Regions from separate parts of the Bradyrhizobium sp. 35 genome, predicted to be linked through region 1. Evidence: predicted binding sites of a transcription regulator. Region 1 holds the regulator's gene; each other region holds the start of a gene.

Region 1 (5,833 bases):
GCTGTCGGCCAAGGCGGATGTGGCCGTGACGATGGAAGAGGAAAAGTAGCGGCCGCGCCCCTTCGTTCCTGATCCGTACCGCTATCCGCCCACCTGCACGTTCCGGTAGCTTCTGGCTTCGTTGCGTATCATCGAGTGCAGGGAATGGCGGAGCCGGGCCGGCCGGTACGATCGCAGGGGATCGCGGGGACGTGGCCCGCGGGCCGCGCCGCGTCCGCGGGCGGCCTCGCGCCTGCAGGCCTCGACCTCTGGACATCGCTGGCCGAGACCCTCCGCGCCTGGCTGCGCGCCGAGGCGGGCGCCGGGCGGCTGTTGCCGTGGGTGCCCGTCGCGTTTGGCTGCGGCATCGCGCTTTATTTCTCTGCCGATCATGAGCCGGTGCTGTGGGTCGTTGCCACGACCGCCATCGCGCTCCTGCTTGGCGCGGCTCTGTTGCGGCGGAGCCGGCTGTTCGCCCCGGCCATCATGATCGCGGCGGTCGCGGCCGGCTTTGCCGTCGCAACCTGGAAGACGGCGCGCATCGTCCACCCGGTGCTGGCAAGGGCGCTCTATTCGGTGTCGTTGTCGGGCTTCGTCGAGGCTCGCGACATCCGCGAGCGTACCGATCGTTTCGTGCTGCGCGTCACGGCGATGGAGGCGCAGCGCAGCGACGTCAGGCTCGAGCGCGTGCGCCTGTCGGTCCGCAAGGGCACCGCGCCGGAGGTCGGTAGCTTCGTTCAGCTGAAGGCACGGCTGATGCCGCCACTCGCGCCGGTGCGGCCCGGCAGCTACGACTTTTCGCGTGACATGTTCTTCCAGGGCATCGGCGCCTCCGGCTTCGCGATGGGCGCCATCACGGTGGCGTCGCCGCCTGAGACCGGCGGCTTACGGCTGCGTTACGCGGCCTTCATGCAAGGCCTGCGCGATGCGATCGATGCCCGCATCCGGGCGACGCTCGACGGCGACAATCGGGCGATCGCGACCGCGCTGCTCACCGGGCGGCGCGATGCGATCACCACGCCCGTCAACGATGCGATGTTCATCTCCGGCCTCGGCCACGTGCTCTCGATCTCCGGTTATCACATGGCCGTCGTTGCCGGCGTCGTGTTCTTCGCGGTGCGCGCGCTGCTCGCTCTGATCCCCGGACTGGCAGCCGGCTTCGCCATCAAGAAATGGTCGGCCGCCGCCGCGCTGGTCGCCGCTGCGTTCTACCTGCTGCTGTCGGGCGCGGAGGTCGCCACGCAAAGGTCGTTCTTCATGACGGCGGTGGTGCTGATCGCGGTGATGGTCGATCGCCGCGCCATCACCTTCCGCACGCTTGCTGTGGCTGCGCTGATCGTGCTGGCGGTCGCGCCGGAAGCGCTGGTGCATCCGAGTTTTCAGATGTCGTTTGCGGCAACGCTCGGCTTGGTCGCACTGGTGCAAATCGGCATGCCCAATTTGTTTGCCTCGCCGGACAATTCGGCGACTGCGCGCATTGCGATGTGGGGTGGGCGCGAGATTGCGATGCTGTTCATGGCTTCGCTGATTGCGGGACTTGCGACCACGCCCTATGCCGCCTTTCATTTCCACCGTGTCACGCCGTTCGGCGTGCTCGCCAATCTCGGCGCGATGCCCGTGGTCTCTGCGCTGGTGATGCCGGCGGGGCTGTTGGGGCTGCTTGCTGCGCCGTTCGGGCTGGACAGCGTGTTCTGGTGGCTGATGGGGATTGGCATCGAGTGGATGGTCGCGGTCTCGCGCTGGGTCGCGGCCTTGCCGGGCGCGGTGGGCCGCATCCCGGCGTTCGGGATCGCGCCGCTGATCGCGGCGAGCCTGGGAATCATTGTGCTCGGCTTGTTGCGCACGCCGCTGCGCTGGTCCGGCGCCCTGGTGCTGCTGGCAGCGATCCTCTGGGGACTGTCGGCGCGGCAGCCCGACATCCTGATTGCCGGGGATGGCGCGAGCGTCGCGGTGCGGGGCAGGGACGGATATCTGCACCTGATCAGGACGAACAAGGACGGCTTTCTGCTCAAGGAATGGCTCGCTGCCGACGCCGATCCGCGCGATGCGGGCAGAGCCTCGCTTGCCGATGGCGTGTCCTGCGACGAATCCGGCTGCGTGACGCCACTGGCCGACGGGAGGCTGGTCGCGCTGGCACTGCGCGTCGACGCTCTCGCAGACGATTGCAGTCGGGCCGCCCTGGTGGTGACGACTCGTCCCGCGCCGCCCGATTGCGCGGCGATGGTGGTCGATCGGCAGCGGCTCGCCAGCCAGAGCGCGCTGGCGCTGACGCAGCGTGGTGACGGTTTTGTGGTTCAGGCAGTGAGGGCGAGAGGCACGAGCCGCCCCTGGTTGCCGGCCGGCGCCGGCGAGGGTGATTTCGACGGCAGCCTCGCGCCAAAGTCGACCGCGCCTCGCATCAAGGACGCAACGCCGGCGGACACCGACCTGCAAGCCGACGATTGATCTGATGGTGCGGAGCAACGCAGTGGTTCGGTGCGTCCGTTCGGATTCGCGGGGCGCAAACCACACCATCTCGCCGGCCACGGCCGGCGATGGCGATTCAATCCTGACCTCCGACCTCGTAGCCGGAGGGCGGCTCTGTCAGCCGATCGGCAGGTGCGTGACGGTCGGCTGCCTGTCGGCGGTGATCTGCGCCTTGTGCTCGCGCTCGGTGACCGACTGAGTCACCGGCAGTTGCAGCACCGTCGCGCGCTGGCCTTCGACGAGCTGCGTCACCAGCACGTATTTGCCGTCGGGGAATTCGATCGCATCATGATGGCGGTCGGGAACGTGCGGATCGATCTTGCCGAACTTGCCGACGCGGGAATTGATGGTGCGCGTCCAGATCCAGCGATTGTCGTAGCGGACGTCGTCGGCGAAGGCGAGCTCCGTCCCCGGCAGCAGGCAGACGGCGACGGACGGATCGGCTGCAGAGGCGAAGCCGCGCGTCGAGGTGCCGCGGAAGCTTGTCGTGACGATCGTCTCGCCGACTTCGGCGGGGCGCGACGCGACGGCATGTAGGCTGTAGTCACACATCGGGTGCTCCTCATGCTGGGATAGCAACCCGCGTCTCTTATCGAGGCGCAGGCCTCTATCAGAGTGGAAGCACGAACGCTGTGCTTGGTTGTGGGCAAATCTGCGGCTGGCTTCCGCAAGCCGCGATCACATTATCTTTCCCGAATTCAATAGGAACAAAGCTCGCCGCGATGCATTCGGGAGGCGCGTACGCGAACATTGCCAACTTGGCTGCAACGGCCGAACTTGACCGCTGGTCGCTGTTTCCTCGAACAACCGAGCCGCGAAGCGGTGCTGCTTGAAGCGGTGCTGCTTCGTCGGCGTGGCGAGGAGCCAGCGTTGGAGGAGGGGCCGGATAGTCTGTGCAGAACCAGAAAGGCTATCCAGCCGGAGCGGACGATGATCCGCTCCAATCTCTGACCGGCGATGCCGATCGGAAGCGCGCGAGGCGCCAAGCACCTCCGGCATGAAGTGCTTCCGATATGAAGTACTGCCGATAGAAAGGACTCCCGGTATCAGTACTTCCGGTAAAGCCCGATCAGCTTGCCCTGAATCTTCACCCGGTTGGGCGGCAGGATGCGGACCTCATAGGCCGCGTTGGCGGGCTCGAGCGCGATCGAGGCGCCGCGACGGCGGAAGCGCTTCAGCGTCGCTTCCTCGTCGTCGATCAGCGCCACCACGATGTCGCCGGTATCGGCGCTCTCGTTGCGCTGGATCAGGGCCATGTCGCCGTCGAGAATGCCGGCTTCGACCATCGAGTCGCCGCGCACTTCCAGCGCGTAATGCTCGCCCGAGCCGAGCATGTCAGGCGGTACGCTGATAGTATGGCTGCGGGTCTGCAACGCCTCGATCGGCGTGCCGGCCGCGATGCGGCCCATCACCGGCACCGCGACGGGACGTTCGCCCTCGTCAGCGGGCAGGCTCGCGCTCGCACGCACCTTGCCGAGATTGCCCTCGATGACGCTCGGCGTGAAGCCGCGGCGGCTGCCAGCGGCTGCCTGGAGCTCCGGCAGCTTGATGACTTCAATCGCACGGGCGCGGTTGGGCAGGCGTCGGATGAAGCCACGCTCCTCGAGCGCCGTGATCAGGCGATGGATGCCCGACTTCGAGCGCAGATCGAGCGCATCCTTCATCTCGTCGAAGGAGGGCGGCACGCCGCTTTCCTTCAGACGTTCACTGATGAACCGCAGAAGCTCGTATTGTTTGCGCGTTAACATCTCGACCAAAGTCCCCCGGTTGATGTCGTCCGATTCCGAGACGCTGAATTCGGCCATAAGCCGCTGCATGCTCGAAACAAATCATGAACAGACACTATATGTTCGATACATGTTCCGCAACTGCTTAATTTACGGTGAACAGAGCAAAGTGCGCGGAACGCGCGTTGCGGGGGCGCTCAGACGGGGAGCCGCAACACTTCGCAAGCCGTGCCGGCTTCGGCCTTCGGCGCGAATGGTGCGCGGACGAGAAGTACCTGTGCTGCAGCGAGATTCGCAAGCAGCGAAGAGTCCTGATGATTGACGGGAACAACGACGCGTGTGCCATCGTCACGCTCCTCAAGATGCGCGCGCAGATAGTCCTCGCGCTGGTCGTTGGCGCCGACGTCGCGGCCGAGCACGGCGCGTTCACGGCGATGGTGAATCACTGAACGGCCCGACAGGGCGCGAATCAGCGGCACCATGAACAGGAAAGCGCACACGTAGGACGATACGGGATTGCCCGGCAGGCCGATCACACCCATTGCGCCGAGTCGCCCGTGCATCATCGGCTTGCCTGGCCGCATCGCGATCTTCCAGAACGCCATCGCGATGCCTTCGTCCCGCAGTGCCTGCTGGACCAGATCGTGGTCGCCGACCGATGCGCCGCCGGTCGTGATCAGGACGTCGGCGCCGCTCTCGCGGGCGCGGCGGATGCCGGCGGTGGTGGCCTCGAGCGTGTCGGCGGCAATACCGAGGTCGATGGTCTCGGCGCCCTCGCTGCGGGCGAGCGCGTGCAGGGCGTAGCCGTTGGAATAGACGATCTGGCCGTGGCCGGGCGTGGTGCCCGGCATCACCAGCTCGTCGCCGGTGGCGAGAATCGCGACCTTCGAACGCCTGACAACGGCAAGGTGCGGATGATTCATCCCGGCGGCGAGCGCGAGGTCTCGCTCGGTCAGACGGCTTCCCTTGCGCAGGAGCACGTCGCCCTCGCGGAAATCGACGCCGGCGGGGCGGATGTGCCGGCCGGCGATCGCGGCTTCCTTGATCGTGATGCGCTTGCCGGCGGCGACCGTGTCCTCCTGGATCACGACGGCGTCCGCGCCAAAGGGAATGACGCCGCCGGTGAAGATCCGCACGGCCTCGCCGGCTCCGACCGTCCCCTCGAACGGTCGGCCCGCTGCGACTTCGCCGATGACGGTGAGCTCCGAATCGATCGTCGCGGCATCGGCCGCGCGCACCGCGTAGCCGTCCATCGCCGACATCGCTTGCGGCGGCTGCGTGCGCCGCGCCAAGACGTCACGCGCGAGCACGCGATGGTAGGCCTCGTCGAGGGAAATCATTTCTTCCGGCAGCGGCTCTGCACCCGCCAGCACCGCGGCAAGCGCGTCGGAAACCGGCATCAAGGCCACGGCGAAAACTCCTGCTCGGCACGTTCGGGCGAATGTTCCGCATGTCTTCTAGCCGAGCGCAGGCGCAGAGGCAAAAGCGGCTGAGCAGGCACAGTCATCCCGCCCCTTCACATTGTTCCGGAAGACAGGATCAAGCGCGTCGCGGCATGATCCGAAGGAGGTCACAGATCGGCAGGAGAGTGGTCATGGAAGCGACGAAAATCATGGCAAGGGGAGAACGCGCCATGGCCTGAATCGATCAGCTCCCTGCCT
Region 2 (5,833 bases), on a different contig from region 1:
CGAGCTTGCGGCCCAGGGCCTCGCGCGCGTTGGTGAGCGCGTGGGTGACGAGCTCCTTCTTCTCGCCACGCTTCGGCATGGACACTTCGACCTTGCGGCCGGCCTTGATCGACAGCGCGTTGGCGAGCAGCTCGCTCTCCTCGATCTCGTGCGAGAGCAGGATATTCCTCGGCGGCGGCTTGTCGTCATAGAACTGGGCGAGGAAGGAGCCGAGCACCTCTTCCGGCGTATAGGTCTTCTCCGCGCGCGGGAAATAGGCGCGGTTGCCCCAGTTCTGCCCGGTGCGGAAGAAGAACACCTCGACGCAGGAGAAGCCGCCCTCCTGGTGGATGGCGAACACGTCGGCTTCTTCCACCGTGCGCGGATTGATGCCCTGCTGCGACTGGATCGCGGACAGCGCAGCGAGGCGGTCGCGGTAGAGCGCGGCGCTCTCGAATTCGAGCTCGCCGGAGGCCTTCTCCATCTCCGCGGCAAGCTCCTGCTTCACCGCATGGCTCCTGCCGGACAGGAAGTCGCTCGCCTCGCGCACCAGGGTCGTGTAGCCGGGGAAGTCGATCTCGCGGGTGCAGGGGCCGGCGCAACGGCGGATCTGGTAGAGCAGGCAGGGCCGCGAGCGACTCTCGAAGAAGGAATCCGTGCAGGAGCGGATCAGGAACGCGCGCTGAAGTGCGGTGATGGTGCGGTTGACGGCGCCGGCGGAGGCGAACGGGCCGAAATAGCGACCCGGCCGCGTCTGCGCGCCGCGATGCTTCAGGATCTGCGGCGCCCAATGGTCGCCCGTGATCAGGATATAGGGAAACGACTTGTCGTCGCGCAGCTGCACGTTGAAGCGCGGCCGAAGCTGCTTGATGAGGTTGGCCTCCAGCAGCAGGGCTTCGGTCTCGGTGTGGGTCGAGATGATTTCCACGGTCACCGTGGCGGCGATCATGCGCAGGATGCGCGCCGGCTGCGGCGCACTCTGGCGCGCATAGTTCGACAGGCGCTTTTTGACGTTCTTGGCCTTGCCGACATAGAGCACGTCGGCATTCGCATTGAGCATGCGGTAGACGCCGGGCGAGGTGGGGGCGAGGCGCACCGCGCGTTCGATCGCCTCGTGGCCGGTCGCCAGCGGCTCTTCGCCGACGGTGCCGCTCTCTTCCAGGATGTCCGGCAGCCGCGCATCGTCCTCGTCGTCGCCATTCGCAGTGGCGGGATCGAGGTCCGGCGGCGCGGCTTCCGTTTCCTGGGGAGGGACGTCGGGTGCGTTGCCGCGCACGGGTTTGCGTACGCGTGCGTCGTCCGGATTGTCGGGGGAATCGTGAACCATGGTGCGAATTTAAGCGCTGCGGGTGTCGATTTGAAGTTCCGGCCGAGCGGCACGCACAGGATGGCGGCGCAGTTCCCGGTAACGCTTGCTTAAGCCTGTTAACAGCGCAGTAACCCGGCTTAACAGGCCTTTAACTTAAAACTCTCGATAAATCTTACGCGAAAAATGGTGGTTCCGTAACCATGCGGTTTTGCCTCGCGCGGCGACGCGGGCATCGCAGCGGTGACGGGAGTTGCGTTGGAGTGTGTGATGAAGAGGCTCGTTGTGGGCGCAGCCGCATTGGCTGCAGTCGGCTGGACGGCTTCGGCAGAGGCCGCCGATCTCAATTACGGGCAGCGAGCGCCCTACACGGTCAATCAGCCGCTCAACGCCTATAGCTGGGCCGGTCCGTATCTCGGTGGCAATCTTGGCTATGAATGGGGTTCGGTGAACAACAATCCCGCAAAACCGTCGGGCTTCGTCGGCGGCGTTCAGGCCGGCTACAATTTCCAGAACGGCCCATGGGTGTTCGGCGTCGAGGGCGACATCCAGGCCGCCGGTGCCGACGACACCTTCGCGCCGTGGAAGTTCTCCAATCCGTGGTTCGGAACCCTGCGCGGCCGCGCCGGCTACGCCTTCAGCAACGTGCTGTTCTACGGCACGGCGGGCCTCGCCTTCGGCGAGCTGCGCGCGCAGACGTTCGGCTGGACCGAGTCGCACACCAGCGCCGGCTGGACCATCGGTGCCGGCGCGGAAGTTATGTTCGCGCCGAACTGGAGCGCCAAGCTCGAATATCTCTATATCGATCTCTCGACGAGTCAGTTCGCGATTACGGGCGTGTCAAACGGCTATAGCGCCAGCGTTGTGCGCGCAGGCGTGAACTATCACTTCTGATAGCTAAAGAAGAAAATACCGGACCAACCTCCCGGCCGCTTGCGGCCGGGATTTTTTTGACGCTTGGCTCGCTAGGGAAGGATGACCAAATCGACCGCCTTCGGCCCCTTGCCCTTCTTGTCCGGTTCGACTTCGAAAGTAATACGCTGTCCTTCGGCAAGGTCCTTCAGTCCGGCCCGCTCCACAGCAGTAATATGTACGAAGACGTCGCGGCCCCCGTCGTCCGGTTTGATGAATCCGTAGCCGCGCTCACCGTTGAAAAACTTGACCGTTCCCGTCATGGCCATCGGGAAACTCCCCCTCATTGCTCCTCCGTCGTGACGCAGACGCGCGTCACGACATGACCGGGCCTTACGAAGCCCGGGAGCTGGCCATCCTTCGGCAGACCATTCGGTCCGACTGGATCTTTCTTAGGCCTTCACTCCGCCGCAACCATTCGCGGAAGCGGAACGTAAAGCCAGTCACTGCAACAGCATAATACGGTTCTCTGCAGATTGACTACCGCTCCTGCATATTTTTCCCAAGAATGCCGGAGTGTTACGGTCTCGGCACCTCTAACCGGAATCTGGCAGCGCCACCCTGGCCGAGCGGCATTTCCAGCTCCGGCAGGATCGTCTTGAGTTCGCCGTGCAGCGTGTAAGGAGGATTGACGATCAAGAGCCCGCTGGAGGTGAGGGCTGCGCCGTCGGCTTGCGGCGCCACGCTGAATTCGAGGCGCAGGCATTTTCCCGGCGGTTTTGCTGCGGCTGCGAGCCGCGCCACTGATTGCACCAGCGTGTCGGTGGCGCGTCGGCTCTTGGCGGGATACCAGATTACATAGATACCGGTCGGCCATTTCGCGAAAGCCGCCGAGAAGGCCTCTGCGAGCTTTTCGAACTCGTCCTTTGCCTCGAAGGGCGGGTCGATCAGAACGAGCCCACGCCGTTCCTTCGGCGGCACGAAAGCCGGCAGCGCCATCCAGCCGTCGAGGTCGACCACGCGGGCCTGTTCGTCGCGGCGCAGTACGCCGATCAGCGCCTTGCGCGCCTTCGGCTCGAGCTCGCAGAGCAAGAGGCGGTCCTGCGGCCTCAGCAGGCCGCGTGCGATCAGCGGCGAGCCCGGATAGGCCTTGAGCTCGCCCTTCGGATTGAAGGCGCGGACGATGTCGAGATAGGGCTTGGTCAGCGCCATGGCGTCGTTCGACAACCGCGCCTGCATCAGCCGCGCAATGCCCGTCAGCCACTCGCCGCCCCGGCGCGCTTCGTCGCTTTCGAGATCGTAGAGGCCAGCGCCGGCATGGGTGTCGATGACGCGGAACGCACCCGGCTTGTCCTGGAGATAGGTGATGATGCGCGTCAGCACGATGTGCTTGATGACATCGGCGAAGTTGCCGGCATGGAAGGCGTGGCGGTAATTCATGCAAGAGCACTACGCCACGTGACGGCCCGAGCAAAGAGGCACGACGCCTGGGCTAGCCACCCCGGATCGGCGGCATCGTCACCTGGTCGCGGCGGCAGGCGCGGCGGTCGATCTCCTCGCAGGCGCGGAATTGCAGGTCCTTGCTGAGGCAGATGCGGACTTCCGATAGCCGCGTCCGGTTGCAGGTGATCGAGACGGCGGCATTGCTGAGGCCCGGATTGGCCTTGATGAAGGCTTCCTCCACCTCCGCCGGCGCCACGGTCTTGGCCTGCGATAGATCGAGATATTCGGCTGGAATCTTGATCGCGGCGCGCGCCTTGCGGATCGTCTCGAAATAGCTGCGGTCAGCGAGCCCCGAGCAGGTGCCGTGCTTGTCCCACTCATTGAAGATCAGCCCCGGCGCCGGCATCAGATCGAGCATGGAGGAGACGATGCTGCGGTTCAGCCGCGGCGAGGGCCGCTGGCAATATTCCGGAAATCCGCTCTCATATTGCGGCCACAAACCATGCACCACGAAAGCGTAGGGCCGTCCGCTGCACTGGGTCTGCGAGCGGCCGCCGCGCTCCGCCGCCTCCTCGCAGAAAGAGGGCGACCAAGACAGTGACAGCACATAAAAATCGAATTCGCCGGGCGTGTTCTGCCGCTTGTCCTGGGCCTTTGCGCCATCGGCCAGCGCAGCCAGCCCGGCCGCAAGCGTCAGCGAGATCATCAGGCGGGAGAACGAATGCAATCTGGAATGAAACATGGCGACGCCCCTCAACTAGACTGTGCAGACAAGCCTAGCAGGCGATAAGAACATTTCAAGAACAAAATGCGGGTGACCGTCGTTCGGCCGCCTGATCGGTCCGGATCAGAACGTTTCAATTACTGTTTGGCGGCGCGGCAGGCCGGGTTGTAGGCCCAGTTGCGGTCGAGCCCGACCACGCACCATTCGACGCCTTGGCCGTAGCCGGCGAAGCCGCCATCCTCCACGATCGAGAAATGCACCTTGCGCATCTTGCCGTCCGTGAGCATGGCCTCGCCGGTGCAATAGCGGCGCGGGATGTTGTCGGATGCCCAAGGCCGGAACGCGGTCTCGTGAACTGCGGCGAAGCCGGTGATCTTCAACGAAGAATTCCAGAACGCGCTTTCTTTCTCCCAGAACTGGGTCGCGATCGTCGGCAGCGCCCTGTCGCACTCGGAGACGTTGCCGTCATAGCGCGGCCCGCTCAGCCAGAAATTCAGCTCCAGCGGATTGGCGGCCCTGGCCTCGCCGAGCGACAGCGCCCCGAACAGGAGGCCGAGCACGGCGGCAAAGCGGAGCGATTTCAGGAAGGTCGAGGCGCGCATGGATGATCCAGACAGCATGATCTGCAAGGGTCGGACGGTGCCGTGAAGGCCGGGGGAGGTCAAGTGCAGCGCGGCAACACTTGCCGACGAGTTGACCGCAATGCTGCGTTGGACCGGCCATCCGTTCTTTCCACCGCCGCGCCGACACCGTAAACTGCCGCCAACCAATCGGAGTGACGGGAATGCGAATCATTGCGGCCGCGGGCCTACTTGCCTTGGGTATGATGGCGAGCCAGTCGGCGCATGCCGATCTGCTTCCGGTGCCTCCGTTCAAGGGCAACGACACCGGCGGCATCATCGCCTATTCGATGGCAACCCAGGTCGATGCGCGGCAGGTCGCGGTCGATCACTGCGCGCGCTATGGCAAAGTCGCCAAATTCCTGGCGGTGCAGGCCTATGAGGGCGGCTACATCTCGTTCTCCTGCCGCTGGGTGCCCTATGGCGCCGCCGACCAGCCGATCCGCACGCTCTACTGAGGCGCTTTCGCACGCCGCTACCTCTCAGCCGGGAACTTCCCACATGACGCGCAAACTCGCTTTGCTCGGCTCCGCCCTTTGCCTCGTGTTGTCGGCAGGCAGCGCTCGCGCTGACGACCTGCCGGTGCGTAAGGCAGGGCTGTGGGAATTGAAGATGGTCCGGACCGGCACGCCGGTGCCCGAGATGACCATGCAGCACTGCACCGACGAGACCGTCGACAAGGAAATGAACAACAACGTCTCGCCGATGGCCAAGCAGATCTGCGCCAAGCAGGACATCAAGAAGACCGCGACCGGCTATGTCAGCGATTCCGAGTGCAATGTCGCCGGCATCAGCACGACTTCGCATGCTGAGATCACCGGCGATTTCAATTCGGCCTATACGGTGAAGACGTCGTCGCACGCGCAAGGCGGCGCCGCCGGCGCGGCAGGCCGCGACACGACCGTGCAG
Region 3 (5,833 bases), on a different contig from region 1:
CGAGTTCTTTCTTCAGGGTGGCGCGCAGCTTGTCGTCGATCTTGCCGCCAAAATATTTGTCGACACCCGCCCAGGTCAGATCCTCCAGATGCCCCTGCGCGGTCTTTCCCGGCGGCACCGGCTCATCCGGATACTGGTATTTGAGCTGACCGAGCGAGAAGGTGATCTTGTCCGCAAAGCGCATGGTCTCCGCGACAGCGTCAGGGAAATCGCGGAACAGCCGCGCCATCTCCCTGGGCGTCTTCAGAAACCGCTCGGCATTGGCTTCCAGCTTCCGGCCGATCGCCTCGATCGTGGTCTTTTCCCGGATGCAGGTCAGCACGTCCTGGAGGGGACGGCGCGCGGGGTGGTGATAGAGCACCTCGTTGGTCGCAAGCAGCGGCACTTTTGCTTTTGCGGCGAGATCATCGAGCTGCGCGAGGCGACGGCGATCGTCGCCGCGATAGACCAGACTCGCCGCCAGCCACACGCCCTCGGCGCGACTTGCCTTCAGCTTGGCGAGGATGTCCTGCGCTTGCGCCGCATCGAAGCGATGCGGCAGCGTCAGGATCAGGAGCTGGCCTTCGGAAAACGCAAGGAGATCGGCGAAGGTGAGATGGCATTCGCCCTTCGCGATCCGCGTGATGTCGTCGCCGCGCTTGCCCCGGGTGAGAAGCTGGCACAGCCGGCCATAGGCGGCGCGGTCACACGGATAAACCAGGATATCCGGCGTGCCGTCGATGAAGACGATGCGGGTGCCGATCAGAAGCTTCGGCTTGTGCAGCACCTTGTCATTGTCGAGCTCCTTGTAGGCACGCACCACACCGGCGAGCGTGTTGTGATCGGCAATGCCGATCGCGGGAATGCCCAGGATGCTGGCCTGGTGTACATAGTCGCGCGGATCCGAGCCGCCGCGCAGGAAGGAGAAATTCGTGGTGATGCCGATCTCGGCATAAGCGGGCGTGTTCATGCGAAGAGACCGTGCACATACCAACCGGGAGGAGCGGGCTTGCCGTCGTCGTCGAAGCACTCCCCCTCGTAAAGACCGTCGCGAAAGATCCAGAAGCGTAGGCCTTCGGCATCCTCGATACGAAAATAATCCCGTGTCAGTTGCTTGCCGTCCTGCCGCCACCATTCCATGGCGATGCGCTCGGGGCCCTCCACCCGCACCACCGCATGCTGCGCGCGGCGCCAGGTGAATTGATGCGGCGGCCCGTCGGGCACGGTCGCGAACGGCACATTGATCGGCTCAGGCTTGTCGAACAACCGCAACGGACGCAGCGGCGGCTCACCCTCGGTGCGCGCGGGCCATTCGGCCTGCATGGCCACGGCGAGATGATGCTGGGCAGGCGCCGCCAGCACCGCACATTCAGGGATATGGGTATCCTCAGGCAGGTGCACGACGACGCGCTTTCCGCCGATGCGCGCGGCGATGCGGTCGATCAGCGCGGCAAGCTCGTCATTGTCGTGGACATGGGCGTCGAGATCGCGCTGCTCCTGCACCACGATCTCGGTGCGGCTTGCCGACAGCCGCACCATGTCGAAGCCGAAGCCGGGATCGAGGGGATCGGCGAGTGCATCGAGACGCTCGCGGAACAGCCGGTCGACGACCGCGCTCCGCGTCACGGGACGTCCGGTTTCGACCATGATGGCGCGCACCGCGCCGTCGGTACGGAAGAAGGCAGCTTCCAGGCGGCGCGCGCCCTTGCCCTGCTTCTCCATCGACGCGATCAACGTATCCGCCAGGCGCGACAGCGTCATCGCGATCATGGTGTCGGTCGCGATCGGCTCGGCAAAGCGTTTCTCCACGATGTAATCAGGCGGCGGCTTTCGTGGATTGATCGGCGCATCGCCCTGCCCCAGCGCATGCGCGAGCAGCGTGGAGAACCGCGCACCGAACCGCGCCGTGATTTCGCTCGGCGTGCGCGAGGCGACATCGCCGATGGTCTTCAGGCCGGCGCGTCGCAGACCGGTGGTAATGGCCTCACCCGCGCCAAGTGCGGACACCGGAAACCGACTGATTGCCGCCGCCTCCTCGCCATCGGCAACGATGGTCCCTGAAGATTGCCGCGTCAGCGTGCGCGCGCAGACCGAGGTGCCGGCGATCGCCGCGCTGACGGCAAAGCCCTGGCGGTCGAGGGCGCGGACAAGGGTTTGCAACAGCGCAGCCTCGCCGCCGAACAGATGCGCGCAGCCGGTGATGTCGAGGAACAGCCCGTGCGGCGGATCGAGTGCCACCAGCGGCGTGAAACGATCGCACCAGTCGGCGATGTCGCCGATCGTCTTGGCATCGGCCACGGCATCGGCGTCGAACACCTTTAAATCAGGACACATCGCCCGGGCATTGGCCAAAGGCTGGCCGATATGCAGACCGAGGCGCTCGGCCGCCTCGTCCAGCGCATGGATCACCAGCGCGTTGCTGTCCTTGGCAACGACGATGCTGGGCGCATTATTTTCATGCAGTCCGACGTTGCCGAAGAACCGCTGGATCCGATCGATGGGCAGGCGCGGCAGCCACAGGCTGAGGATACGCCGACGATTCAGAGAACTGGCACTCATCACATTTCCATTCCATGATCCACCGGCCGCACGGGCCATGACGATTGCGCAGGAGCTCGGCATCGAAGCGCGGCGCCCCCCAGGCACTCCACATCGCGCCCGGCGGCGAATGCGCCGCGCGCAGCATCCATCTGGTCTCGGCGGTTGAGGGTAAAGGTTGCGCGGCCATCCGCAGCAGCAAGCCGGTGACACCAGAAGACTGCGCAGCCAGCGTCAGCTTGCGGCTCGCAACCAGATCGAACTGCCTCGTCTCGCCCCAGAGCTCGAGCACGATCGCACCCAGCGCGTCGCAGGCGAGCGCATCGGCCGCCGTGCGCAACGCACTCTCCACGTCGGCGGCGCGCACCATCACCATGCGGCGCGGATCGAGACCGATCTCGGTGAGCCCGCTCATCGACAGCGCACCGGTTTCAATTTCTGAAAAATCCTGCCGCACCCACAGCAGCGGTTTGCGTGCCGTCACGCGCCCCGCAAGTCCGGTGACAAAGCCCGTCGCGGCCGCGCCCTGACGTCCTTCGCAAAATACCTCGTGGATTGCCGCGCGTGCGAGCCCGCCCTTCAGCGCGCTGTCGGCCTCGCGATGGCCGAGCGCGACACGGTCGCGATGATGCACGACCTCCGCCGTCTCGATGCGCTCGATCTGGCCGCGCAAGGCTGCAAGCGCGCTTGTTCGTGCGCCGCTCATATACGCCGCTCCTCAAGGGTGATTGCCGATGGCTCTCAAAAAGAGAACCAGCGGCTAGCTCATTTGTTCATGATATGTTCTAATATAAAGCTAACGACGCCCCGGGAGTCAATCGAATTGGCGGGCCTTGGGATTCATGAGCTGAATCAAAGGGATTCCAATATGGACGTGCAACGCAAGCTGGAAATCCTGGCGGACGCCGCCAAGTACGACGCGTCCTGCGCCTCCAGCGGCACCGAGAGGCGGGATTCCAGCGACGGCAAGGGCATGGGATCGACCGCGCCCGGCATGGGCATTTGCCATTCCTACGCGCCGGACGGTCGCTGTATCTCGCTGCTCAAGGTGCTGCTGACCAACGCCTGCAATTACGACTGCCTCTATTGCGTCAACCGGGCCTCTTCCAACGTGCCACGCGCCCGCTTCACCATCGACGAAGTCGTCAAGCTGACGCTCGACTTCTACCGGCGCAATTACATCGAAGGACTGTTTCTCTCCTCCGGCATCATCCGCAACCCCGACTACACCATGGAGCAGGTGGTAAGCGTCGCGCGCAAACTGCGCGAGGAGCATCACTTCCGTGGCTACATCCATCTCAAAACAATCCCCGAGGCCGACGATGCATTGATCTCCGAGGCCGGCAAATATGCCGACCGTCTCTCCATCAACATCGAGATGCCGCAGGAGACGAGCCTGCAGCAATTCGCGCCCGAGAAGGACGTGCGCGCGATCCGCCGCACAATGGGCCGACTGCGGCTGAAGCTGGACGAGGCCGAGGAAAGCCGTAGCGCGAAGACGAAAGCCAAGCCGCAGCGCTTCGCACCGGCCGGCCAAAGCACGCAGATGATCGTCGGCGCCGACGCGGCCTCCGACCACACTATCCTCCACACCAGCGCCAATCTCTACAGTTCATACAGGCTGAGGCGCGTCTATTATTCCGCGTTCAGCCCGATCCCCGATGCCAGCCGCGCGCTGCCTCTGCGCGCGCCGCCCTTGCTGCGCGAGCACCGACTCTACCAGGCCGATTGGCTGATGCGGTTCTACGGCTTCGACGTCGGCGAGATCGTCGACGACAGTGCGATGCTGCCGCTCGACATCGATCCAAAACTCGCCTGGGCGCTGCGCCACCGCGACCGCTTCCCGCTCGACGTCAACCGGGCCAGCCGCGAGGAATTGTTGCGCGTGCCGGGCTTCGGCACCAAGGCGGTCGAGCGCATCATCGCGGCGCGCCGCACGACCACCATCCGCGTCGCCGATCTCGCGCGGCTGCATGTGCCCCGGAACAAAGCGCTGCCGTTCATCGTGCTGAGCGATCACCGGCCCGCGCCGCACCGCCTCGACGAGGCACGGCTGATCGAACGGTTCAAGCCGAAGGCCACACAACTGGGATTTGGCTTCTGATGCAGTACATCACCCTCGAGAACGAAACCGATTTCGACGGCTGGCGCAAAGCCGCGCGTAGCCTCGTGCTTCACCAAATGAAACCGGTCGATGTCACCTGGACCGTGCAGGGCGGCGAAGCGGAGCTGTTCGCGCCACCCTCGCCGTCTCCGCTGCCGGCCGGTGGCGATAGCACCTTCAACGTGCCAGCAAAATTCGTCGAGCTCGCCAAGGCCGCGATCCTGCATCGCGATCCCGAGCGTTTCGCGATCCTCTATCGCCTGCTGTTTCGGCTGAAGGACAATCACGACCTCATCGAGGTCGCGACCGATCACGACGTGGCGCAAGTCGCGGCCATGGCAAAGGCGGTCTACCGCGACGAGCACAAGATGCATGCCTTCGTGCGCTTCCGTGAGATCGGCAGGGAACGCGAAGCACACTACGTCGCCTGGTTCGAGCCGGAGCATCACATCGTCGAGCTCGCCGCGCCGTTCTTCGCCAAGCGCTTTGCCGACATGCCCTGGTCGATCCTGACGCCGGATTTGTGCGCGCATTGGGATGGCCACGCGCTCTCGTTCACATCAGGCGTCAGCAAGAGCGAGGCACCGAGCGAAGACCGGCTGGAGGAAACCTGGCGGCGCTACTACGCCAGCATCTTCAATCCGGCCCGCCTGAAGGTGAAGGCAATGCAGACCGAGATGCCGAAGAAATATTGGAGGAACCTGCCCGAGGCTTCGATCATTAAGCCCCTGATTGAGGACGCCGAGCGCATGACCGGCGCCATGATCGTCAATGCCCCAACCGATCCGCACAAGCCTCAAAAGCGGCCGGAGGCTCCGATGAAACGCAAGACCGCTGCCGACGATCTCGAAGCGCTCCGCGAGGAGGCCGCCCACTGCCGCGCCTGCCATCTCTACAAGGACGCCACCCAGACCGTGTTCGGCGAGGGTCCGAAGTCCGCCAATATCATGCTGGTCGGCGAACAACCTGGCGACAAGGAAGACCTCGCCGGCCATCCCTTCGTCGGTCCAGCCGGCCAGATGCTCGACAAGGCGCTGCAGGAGGCCGGCGTCGACCGCAAGAAGGTCTATGTCACCAACGCGGTGAAACACTTCAAATTCGTACCGCGCGGCAAGATTCGCCTGCATCAGAAGCCGAATACACCGGAGATAAAGGCCTGCCGACAGTGGTATGAACGAGAAGTCTCCGTCATCCAGCCCGATCTCATCGTCG

The links. The regulator LexA, encoded in region 1, represses DNA repair genes until DNA is damaged. The targets are predictions, from matches to a motif close to TGTTCNNNNTGTGTTCNG.
Region 2: IVB36_RS15070 (ribonuclease T2) is a predicted target of LexA. The motif match lies at 4,369-4,386, and genes of this name have one in related genera.
Region 3: IVB36_RS34205 (DNA repair protein) is a predicted target of LexA. The motif match lies at 3,288-3,305, and genes of this name have one in related genera.

Annotation. Positions count from the first base shown of each region.
Region 1 covers NZ_JADPJC010000092.1:13,243-19,075, forward strand. The annotation lists gene IVB36_RS19710 (DUF2171 domain-containing protein) at 1-49, shown strand, start outside; gene IVB36_RS19715 (ComEC/Rec2 family competence protein) at 145-2,424, shown strand; gene IVB36_RS19720 (hypothetical protein) at 2,563-2,997, opposite strand; gene lexA (transcriptional repressor LexA) at 3,492-4,193, opposite strand; gene glp (gephyrin-like molybdotransferase Glp) at 4,370-5,581, opposite strand; gene IVB36_RS19735 (hypothetical protein) at 5,820-5,833, opposite strand, start outside.
Region 2 covers NZ_JADPJC010000068.1:27,545-33,377, reverse strand. The annotation lists gene uvrC (excinuclease ABC subunit UvrC) at 1-1,306, opposite strand, end outside; gene IVB36_RS15085 (outer membrane protein) at 1,556-2,179, shown strand; gene IVB36_RS15080 (cold-shock protein) at 2,251-2,466, opposite strand; gene rlmJ (23S rRNA (adenine(2030)-N(6))-methyltransferase RlmJ) at 2,717-3,577, opposite strand; gene IVB36_RS15070 (ribonuclease T2) at 3,630-4,322, opposite strand; gene IVB36_RS15065 (hypothetical protein) at 4,442-4,906, opposite strand; gene IVB36_RS15060 (hypothetical protein) at 5,089-5,382, shown strand; gene IVB36_RS15055 (DUF3617 family protein) at 5,426-5,833, shown strand, end outside.
Region 3 covers NZ_JADPJC010000157.1:395,955-401,787, forward strand. The annotation lists gene IVB36_RS34195 (error-prone DNA polymerase) at 1-949, opposite strand, end outside; gene IVB36_RS34200 (DNA polymerase Y family protein) at 946-2,538, opposite strand; gene IVB36_RS34205 (DNA repair protein) at 2,435-3,223, opposite strand; gene IVB36_RS34210 (putative DNA modification/repair radical SAM protein) at 3,386-4,621, shown strand; gene IVB36_RS34215 (UdgX family uracil-DNA binding protein) at 4,621-5,833, shown strand, end outside.